Regions from separate parts of the Mesorhizobium sp. WSM4850 genome, predicted to be linked through region 1. Evidence: predicted binding sites of a transcription regulator. Region 1 holds the regulator's gene; the other holds the start of a gene.
What was found. The regulator PhoB, encoded in region 1, activates phosphate uptake and scavenging genes when phosphate is short. The targets are predictions, from matches to a motif close to TGTCATNNANCTGTCAT.

Region 2: a site for PhoB is predicted at 1,658-1,674, ahead of phnC (phosphonate ABC transporter ATP-binding protein). Genes of this name have one in related genera too.

The regions. Positions count from the first base shown of each region.
Region 1 is NZ_JBVVPV010000014.1:69,220-72,703, reverse strand. Features, by position in the region: gene pstB (phosphate ABC transporter ATP-binding protein PstB) at 1-186, shown strand, start outside; gene phoU (phosphate signaling complex protein PhoU) at 222-929, shown strand; gene phoB (phosphate regulon transcriptional regulator PhoB) at 946-1,635, shown strand; gene AC0L2Z_RS15945 (ROK family protein) at 1,904-3,151, opposite strand; gene xylF (D-xylose ABC transporter substrate-binding protein) at 3,418-3,484, shown strand, end outside.
Region 2 is NZ_JBVVPV010000024.1:16,515-19,998, reverse strand. Features, by position in the region: gene phnK (phosphonate C-P lyase system protein PhnK) at 1-211, shown strand, start outside; gene phnL (phosphonate C-P lyase system protein PhnL) at 214-921, shown strand; gene AC0L2Z_RS21340 (DapH/DapD/GlmU-related protein) at 918-1,538, shown strand; gene phnC (phosphonate ABC transporter ATP-binding protein) at 1,745-2,602, shown strand; gene phnD (phosphonate ABC transporter substrate-binding protein) at 2,765-3,484, shown strand, end outside.

The DNA.
Region 1 (3,484 bases):
GACGAACTGCGCCAGAACTATACGATCGTCATCGTCACCCATTCGATGCAGCAGGCGGCGCGCGTGTCGCAACGCACGGCGATGTTCCATCTCGGCTATCTGGTCGAGGAGGGCGCGACCGACAAGATGTTCACCAACCCCGACGACAAGCGCACCCAGGACTACATCACCGGCCGGTTCGGCTGAGCGGTCCGGCGAATTTCGAACACGAGGACAGCACCATGGGTGAACACACCGTCGCATCTTTCGACGAGGAACTGGAGCACATCGACCGGCTGATCCGCGACATGGACGAGCTCGCCGCCGCAATGGTAGCGGCCTCGATCCGCGCGCTGCTTGCGTCGGACAATGCGATGGCGCAGCGCGTCGTCTCGGACGACGCCATCATGGATGCGCGGCAGCGCGAACTCGATGACAGCGCCATCACGCTGATCGCCAAGCGGCAGCCGATGGCGCAGGATCTGCGCGCCGTGGTTGGCGCAATCCGCATGGCTGGCGATCTCGAGCGCATCGGCGATCTGGCCAAGAACATAGCCAAGCGGGTCAGCGCAGTCGGGCAGAGCGCGACGCCGCGGAATCTGTCGCACGGTATCGATGCGATGGCGGATCTCGTTCTTGTGCAGCTGCGCGGCGTGGTCGAGCACTATGTGTCGCGCGATGCCGGCGCGTTGAAGGAACTGCGCGCCGACGACCAGAAGATCGACGTGAAATACACGGCGGTTTTTCGCGAGCTCCTGACCTACATGATGGAGGATCCGCGCAACATCACCGCCTGCACGCACCTTCTGTTCTGCGCCAAGAATCTCGAGCGTATCGGCGATCACGTCACCAACATCGCCGAAAACGCCTACTTTGTCGTGACCGGGCAGCAATTGCCGGCGGATCGCCCGAAGCTCGACGAAACGACGATGTCGGCGCCGGCGACATGACAGGAGTGACCGGCCGATGATCGCGCCGCGCATCATGGTGGTGGAGGATGAAGAGCCGCTGGGCGTCCTCCTCCGTTATAATCTGGAATCCGAAGGCTATCAGGTCGAGGTGGTGACGCGCGGCGACGAGGCCGAAATCCGGCTGCAGGAAAACGTGCCCGATCTTTTGGTGCTCGACTGGATGGTGCCGGCGGTTTCCGGCATCGAGCTTTGCCGGCGGCTTCGGGTGCGCCCCGAAACCGAGCGGCTGCCGATCATCATGCTGACCGCGCGCGGCGAGGAGAGCGACCGGGTGCGCGGCCTTTCGACCGGAGCCGACGACTATCTGGTCAAGCCGTTCTCGACACCGGAATTCATGGCCAGGGTCAAGGCGCTGCTGCGCCGCGCCAAGCCGGAAGTGCTGTCCAGCGTGCTCAAGGTCGGCGACATCATGCTCGATCGTGAATCGCACCGGGTCTATCGCAAGAAGAGCGAGATCCGGCTCGGGCCGACCGAATTCCGGCTGCTCGAATTCATGATGCGCCACCCGGGCCGGGTCTTCTCGCGCAGTCAGTTGCTCGACAATGTCTGGGGCGAGACGATCTACATCGACGAGCGCACGGTGGACGTCCATGTCGGCCGGTTGCGCAAGGCGGTCAACAATGGTCGCATGCCCGATGTCATCCGAACCATCCGCGGCGCCGGCTATGCGATCAGGGAAGACTAGCTAGGGATGTGCTGATATTCAGGTGATGCCGGCCTGCGAACGGCTGATACCGCGCTTACCTACAGCGCCGCGCGCCCTGTTGGGCACGCAAAGGACGCTGTAGAACTTTGATTTTGCGCACGACCTTTCCGAAATCGATCTCGATTTCGGGGTCATGCGCGGGCTCACGTACCCAAAAGTACGCTCCGCTCCGGTTCTCGGAACCCACCATTCTCGACTCGGCCTGACCTGAATCTCAACACACCCCAAGTCGCGACCCGGGAATCCTTCAAGCCACGTTCTTTCCGACCGAGCCGGCTCGTGCCTGGATGCTCGGCGCGAAAATCTCCTGGTCGACGAAGCTTAGCGCCCGCATGGCACAGCCTTCGCGGATCAGCGGCAACTCGTTCGGCTCGGTGTCGAAGGAAATCGAACCCGAATGCTGGCCGCCGGCGGTCTGGGCGATGGCCTCGCGCAGGGCCGGCTCGATCAGGTCGAAGGCGGCAGCGCTGGCGCCGACCATGGCCACCGGCGCCGGATCGATCAGCGCAAACAGGCTGCCGAGCCCGAAGCCGAGCGCCTCGCCGGCCTTGCGGTAGGCTTCGCGCTCCGGTCCGTCCATCTCGCGCGCCCGGGCCGCCAAGGCCCGCATCTCGGCGTCGCTGACATCGGCGACCGGCTCGGCGTTGTCGCTCAATTGCCTTGCATTGCGCCAGATGGCGTAGTTGCCGGCATAAGCCTCGACGCAGCCGCGCCGCCCGCAGCGGCAAAGCGCGCCGCCCGGCCGATGGATCATGTGGCCGAATTCGCCGCCTGAGGAGTGGGTGCCGGTGAACAGCTCGCCCTTCAGCACCAGCCCCATACCGATGCCGTGCGAGAGCAGGATGGCGATGAAATCGTCGCGGTAGCGATCCGGGTGGCGCCAGCGCAGCGCCACGGCCATCATGTTGCAGTCGTTCTCCATGATGGCCGGGATGCCGAACTCGCGTTCCAGAATGTCGGCGAAGGCGATGTTCGTCTGCGGCGTGATCGGCGACCACAACATGGCGCGCGCGTGGGAATCGGTGATGCCCTGGATCGCCAGCGCGATGCGGGCGACACTTTGGACATCGAGGTCGGGATCTTCGAGCCGGCGCCGGACGATGGCGACACATTCGCCGATCAGCGCGTCACGCGACATGGTCAGCGTGTCCAGCCGGCGCTGTTCCTCGGCGACCACTTGTCCGGCATAATCGATGACGGCGACCGACAGGAAATTCAGCGACAACACGACGGCCAACACCGCAGCGGCTTGCGGATTGAGGCTGAGGCCGACCTGCGGCCGGCCGCGTTTCAGCGAAACCGTCTCGCTCGCCTTGCTCTCGGCCAGGATGCCTTCCTGGATCAGGTCGGCAGAGATCGCCGATATGGTCGAATGGCTGAGGCCGGTGGTCGCGGCGATCTCGGTCCGCGACGGCTGGCCTGCCCGGCGCACGGCCGAAATCACCATCGCCCGGTTGCGCCGGCGCAGATCGTCATGACGGATTCCCACCGACATTTTTTGTTTCCTCCTCATCGCCGCGGCCGCTCATGAATCGGAAGCCGTCGGTAATGTCCGACAAATACTGGCAGAAGCGGAGGGGGCTGTCATTATTTATTCCGAGCCTCGAAAAAAGCCCGACAGGACGTCAAAATCCATCAGAATTGGTGTTGACAGTGCTTCGGCGTTGGACCAGTATTTTTTCGAGGCTCGAAAAAATAGGAGCCTTTGTGCCGGCCTTCGGGCCAGTTGGTCGCGCCCTACGCGGCGCAGGGAGGAATATCATGAAGAGATTCGCAGCCGCCATTCTGGCGGGGGTCGCCATGTCGCTGACGCTCGCGTCGGCCGCGC
Region 2 (3,484 bases), on a different contig from region 1:
CCTGCTCGACCTGTTGCGCGGCCTGGTCACCGATCTCGGTCTCGCGGCGATCGTCGTCACCCACGACCTTGCGGTGGCGCGTCTGCTGTCGCAACGCATGATGGTGATGAAGGACGGCCGCGTCGTCGAAAGCGGCCTCACCGACCGCGTGCTTGACGATCCCCGCGCGCCCTACACCCAGCTTCTCGTTTCTTCCATTCTGCAGGTGTGATAATGGCTACCCCGCTCGTCGTCTCCGATGTCGCCAAGAGCTTCACCATGCATCTGCGTGACGGCATCAAACTGCCGGTCGTCGCCGGCGTGTCGTTCTCGATCAGGAGCGGCGAATGCGCCGTGCTCGGCGGCCCCTCCGGCGCCGGCAAGAGTTCGATCCTGAAGATGCTCTACGGCAACTACGCTGTCGATGCAGGCCAGATTATTGTCCAGCACGGGGACGGGCTCATCGATCTGGCGACGGCCAGTCCGCGCACGGTTCTTGCCGTGCGCCGCCTCACGATCGGCTATGTCAGCCAGTTCCTGCGCACAGTGCCGCGCGTCTCGGCGCTGGATGTCGTCGCCGAACCGCTGGTCGAACGCGGCGAGGACCGTGAGGTTGCGCGCAGCAAGGCGCGCGCCTTGCTGGCGCAGCTCAACCTGCCGGAAAAGCTCTGGATGCTGCCGCCGGCGACCTTTTCCGGCGGCGAACAACAGCGCGTCAACATCGCGCGCGGCTTCATCACCGAGCACCCGATCCTGCTGCTCGACGAGCCGACAGCCTCGCTCGACGCCAGCAACCGTGACGTGGTGATTGCGCTGATCGCGGCCAAAAAGGCGGCCGGCGTCGCCCTGCTTGGCATCTTCCACGATCACGACGTGCGCGAGGCAGTGGCCGACCGCGTCATCGACGTGACCGCTTTTGCCGCCGGGAAAATCGCCGCATGACCAGAAAACTGTCGGAAACGCCGCTGGTCCACGAAACGGCGGAAGTCGACAACTCGATGCTCGGCCGCTGGACCGAGATCGCCGAACGCTGCCGGCTTTCGGAAAGTACGCTCGGTGACTATTCCTACATGATGCGGGACTGCAGCGCCTGGTGCGCGACGATCGGCAAATTCGCCAACATCGCCGCCAGTGTGCGCATCAACGCCACCAACCATCCGACCTGGCGGCCGACGCTGCACCACTTCACCTATCGCGCCTCTGACTATTGGGACGACGCCGAGCACGAGAGCGAATTCTTTGCGCAGCGCCGCGCCAAACGGGCCACCATCGGCCACGACACCTGGCTTGGCCACGGCTCGACCATCCTGCCCGGCGTCAGCGTCGGCGATGGTGCGACGGTCGGCGCCGGCGCCGTGGTGTCGAAGGACGTCGCGCCCTACACCATCGTCGGCGGCGTGCCGGCCAAACCGATCCGCGAACGCTTCGACCGCCGCACGGCGGAACGCTATCAGGCACTTGCCTGGTGGGATTGGGACCACGCCCGCCTGCGCGCCGCACTCGACGATTTTCGCGCGCTTTCGGCGGAAGCATTTCTGGAAAAATACGGCAGTTGGTGAATGGTCAATAGTGAATGGCGGCAGGGAAGCCGTTCTTATCACCATTCACCATTCACCATTCACTTGATCGAACTGCGGCCGCTGGCTCGCCCTTTCCAGCCTGTGGACGGTAACAAAACTGACATCAATCCGACACCGCGGTTTCACGCGGCTGCGCTAGCCAAGGTTAACAGACCTTCGAAACGCGACTGGACTGGAACTTGCCTATGTCAGCAGCCTCAGCCACGCTCGAAATCCGCGGCGTCACCCGTCGGTTTGGCAGGAACACCGCCGTCAGCAATGTCGACATCTCGATCCCTCACGGCCAGATGGTCGGCATCATCGGCCGCTCGGGCGCCGGCAAGTCGACGCTTTTGCGCATGATTAACCGCCTCATCGATCCCAGCCAGGGCTCGATTTTCTTTGACGGCGCCGAAGTCTCCAGCCTGCGCGGCTCGCTGCTCAGGCGCTGGCAGCGCGACTGCGCCATGATCTTTCAGCAATTCAACCTGGTGCCGCGCCTTGACGTGCTGACCAACGTGCTGCTCGGCCGGCTCAATCACCGTTCGACCGTTGTCAATCTGCTCGGTGTCTTCTCCCGCGAGGAACGGGCCGAGGCGATCGCCGCGCTCGAACGTCTCGACATCGCCCGCACGGCGCTGCAGCCGGCCGGCACCTTGTCCGGCGGCCAGCAGCAGCGCGTTGCGATTGCCCGTGCCATGATGCAGCAGCCGAAAGTCATCCTCGCCGACGAGCCGATCGCCTCGCTCGACCCGCTCAACGCCAAGGTGGTGATGGATTCGCTGCAGGACATCAATCTGCGCGAGGGCCTCACCGTGGTCACCAATCTGCACACGCTGGATACCGCGCGCACCTATTGCGACCGCATCATCGGCATGGCCGCCGGCAAGGTGGTGTTCGACGGACCGCCCGAAGAGCTCAACCGCGAGGCCGTGCGCATGGTCTACGGCGCCGACAGCAATGGCGGCGAAATCTCCGAGGCGATCACCTCGACCAGTGTCGCCATCAAGCAAAAGATCGCCGCATCCGCCGGACCGCTAGAGCCGGCATTTCCCGGCTACTAGCTCCAACGATCCCGGCAAGTGGATACCGGTATACGAGTATACGAAAGCAGACGGGGAATGAGCGCCTGGACCACCAGTCCGCATCAAGGCCGGGCATAAAAAGGCGCCGTCAATATTCGAACGCTTCCGGCGCGACGCCGGAACCAACAGGAGAGACGCGAAATGTTTAGAAAAATACTTTTCGGTGCCGTTTCCATCCTCGCCATGGCGATGGGCGCGGTCCAGGCACAGGACCTGAAGGAATTCCGCGTCGGCATTCTGGGCGGCGAGAACGAAGCCGACCGCCTGCGCAACTACCAGTGCTTCGCCGACCACATCAAGCAAGTCCTCGGCGTGGAAAAAGTTTCGCTGTTCCCGGCCGCTGACTACGACGGCGTCATCCAGGGCCTGCTCGGCGGCACGCTCGACTTTGCCGAGCTCGGCGCTTCCGCTTACGCCAAGGTTTATCTCGAAAACAAGGACGCGGTTCAACCGGTCCTGACGACGATCCAGACCGACGGTTCGACCGGCTACCGTGCGGTCATGGTCGCGCGTGCTGATTCCGGCATCAAGACGCTCGCCGACATGAAGGGCAAGAAGCTCGGTTTCGCCGATCCCGATTCGACTTCTGGTTACCTGATCCCGGTCACGTCACTGCCCAAGGACATCGGCATGGATGTGAAGAGCTACTTCGCGTCGACCGGTTTCGGCGGCGGCCATGAACAGCTTGTCCTTGAAGTCCTGAAGGGCACGTTCGATGCCGGCACCACCTGGGCCTCCGGCGTCGGCGACTTCAACGACGGCTACAGCTCGGGCAATCTGCGCAAGATGGTCGACAAGGGCGTCCTCAAGATGGACGACCTCGTCGAATTGTGGCAGTCGCCGCTGATCCCGAACGGCCCG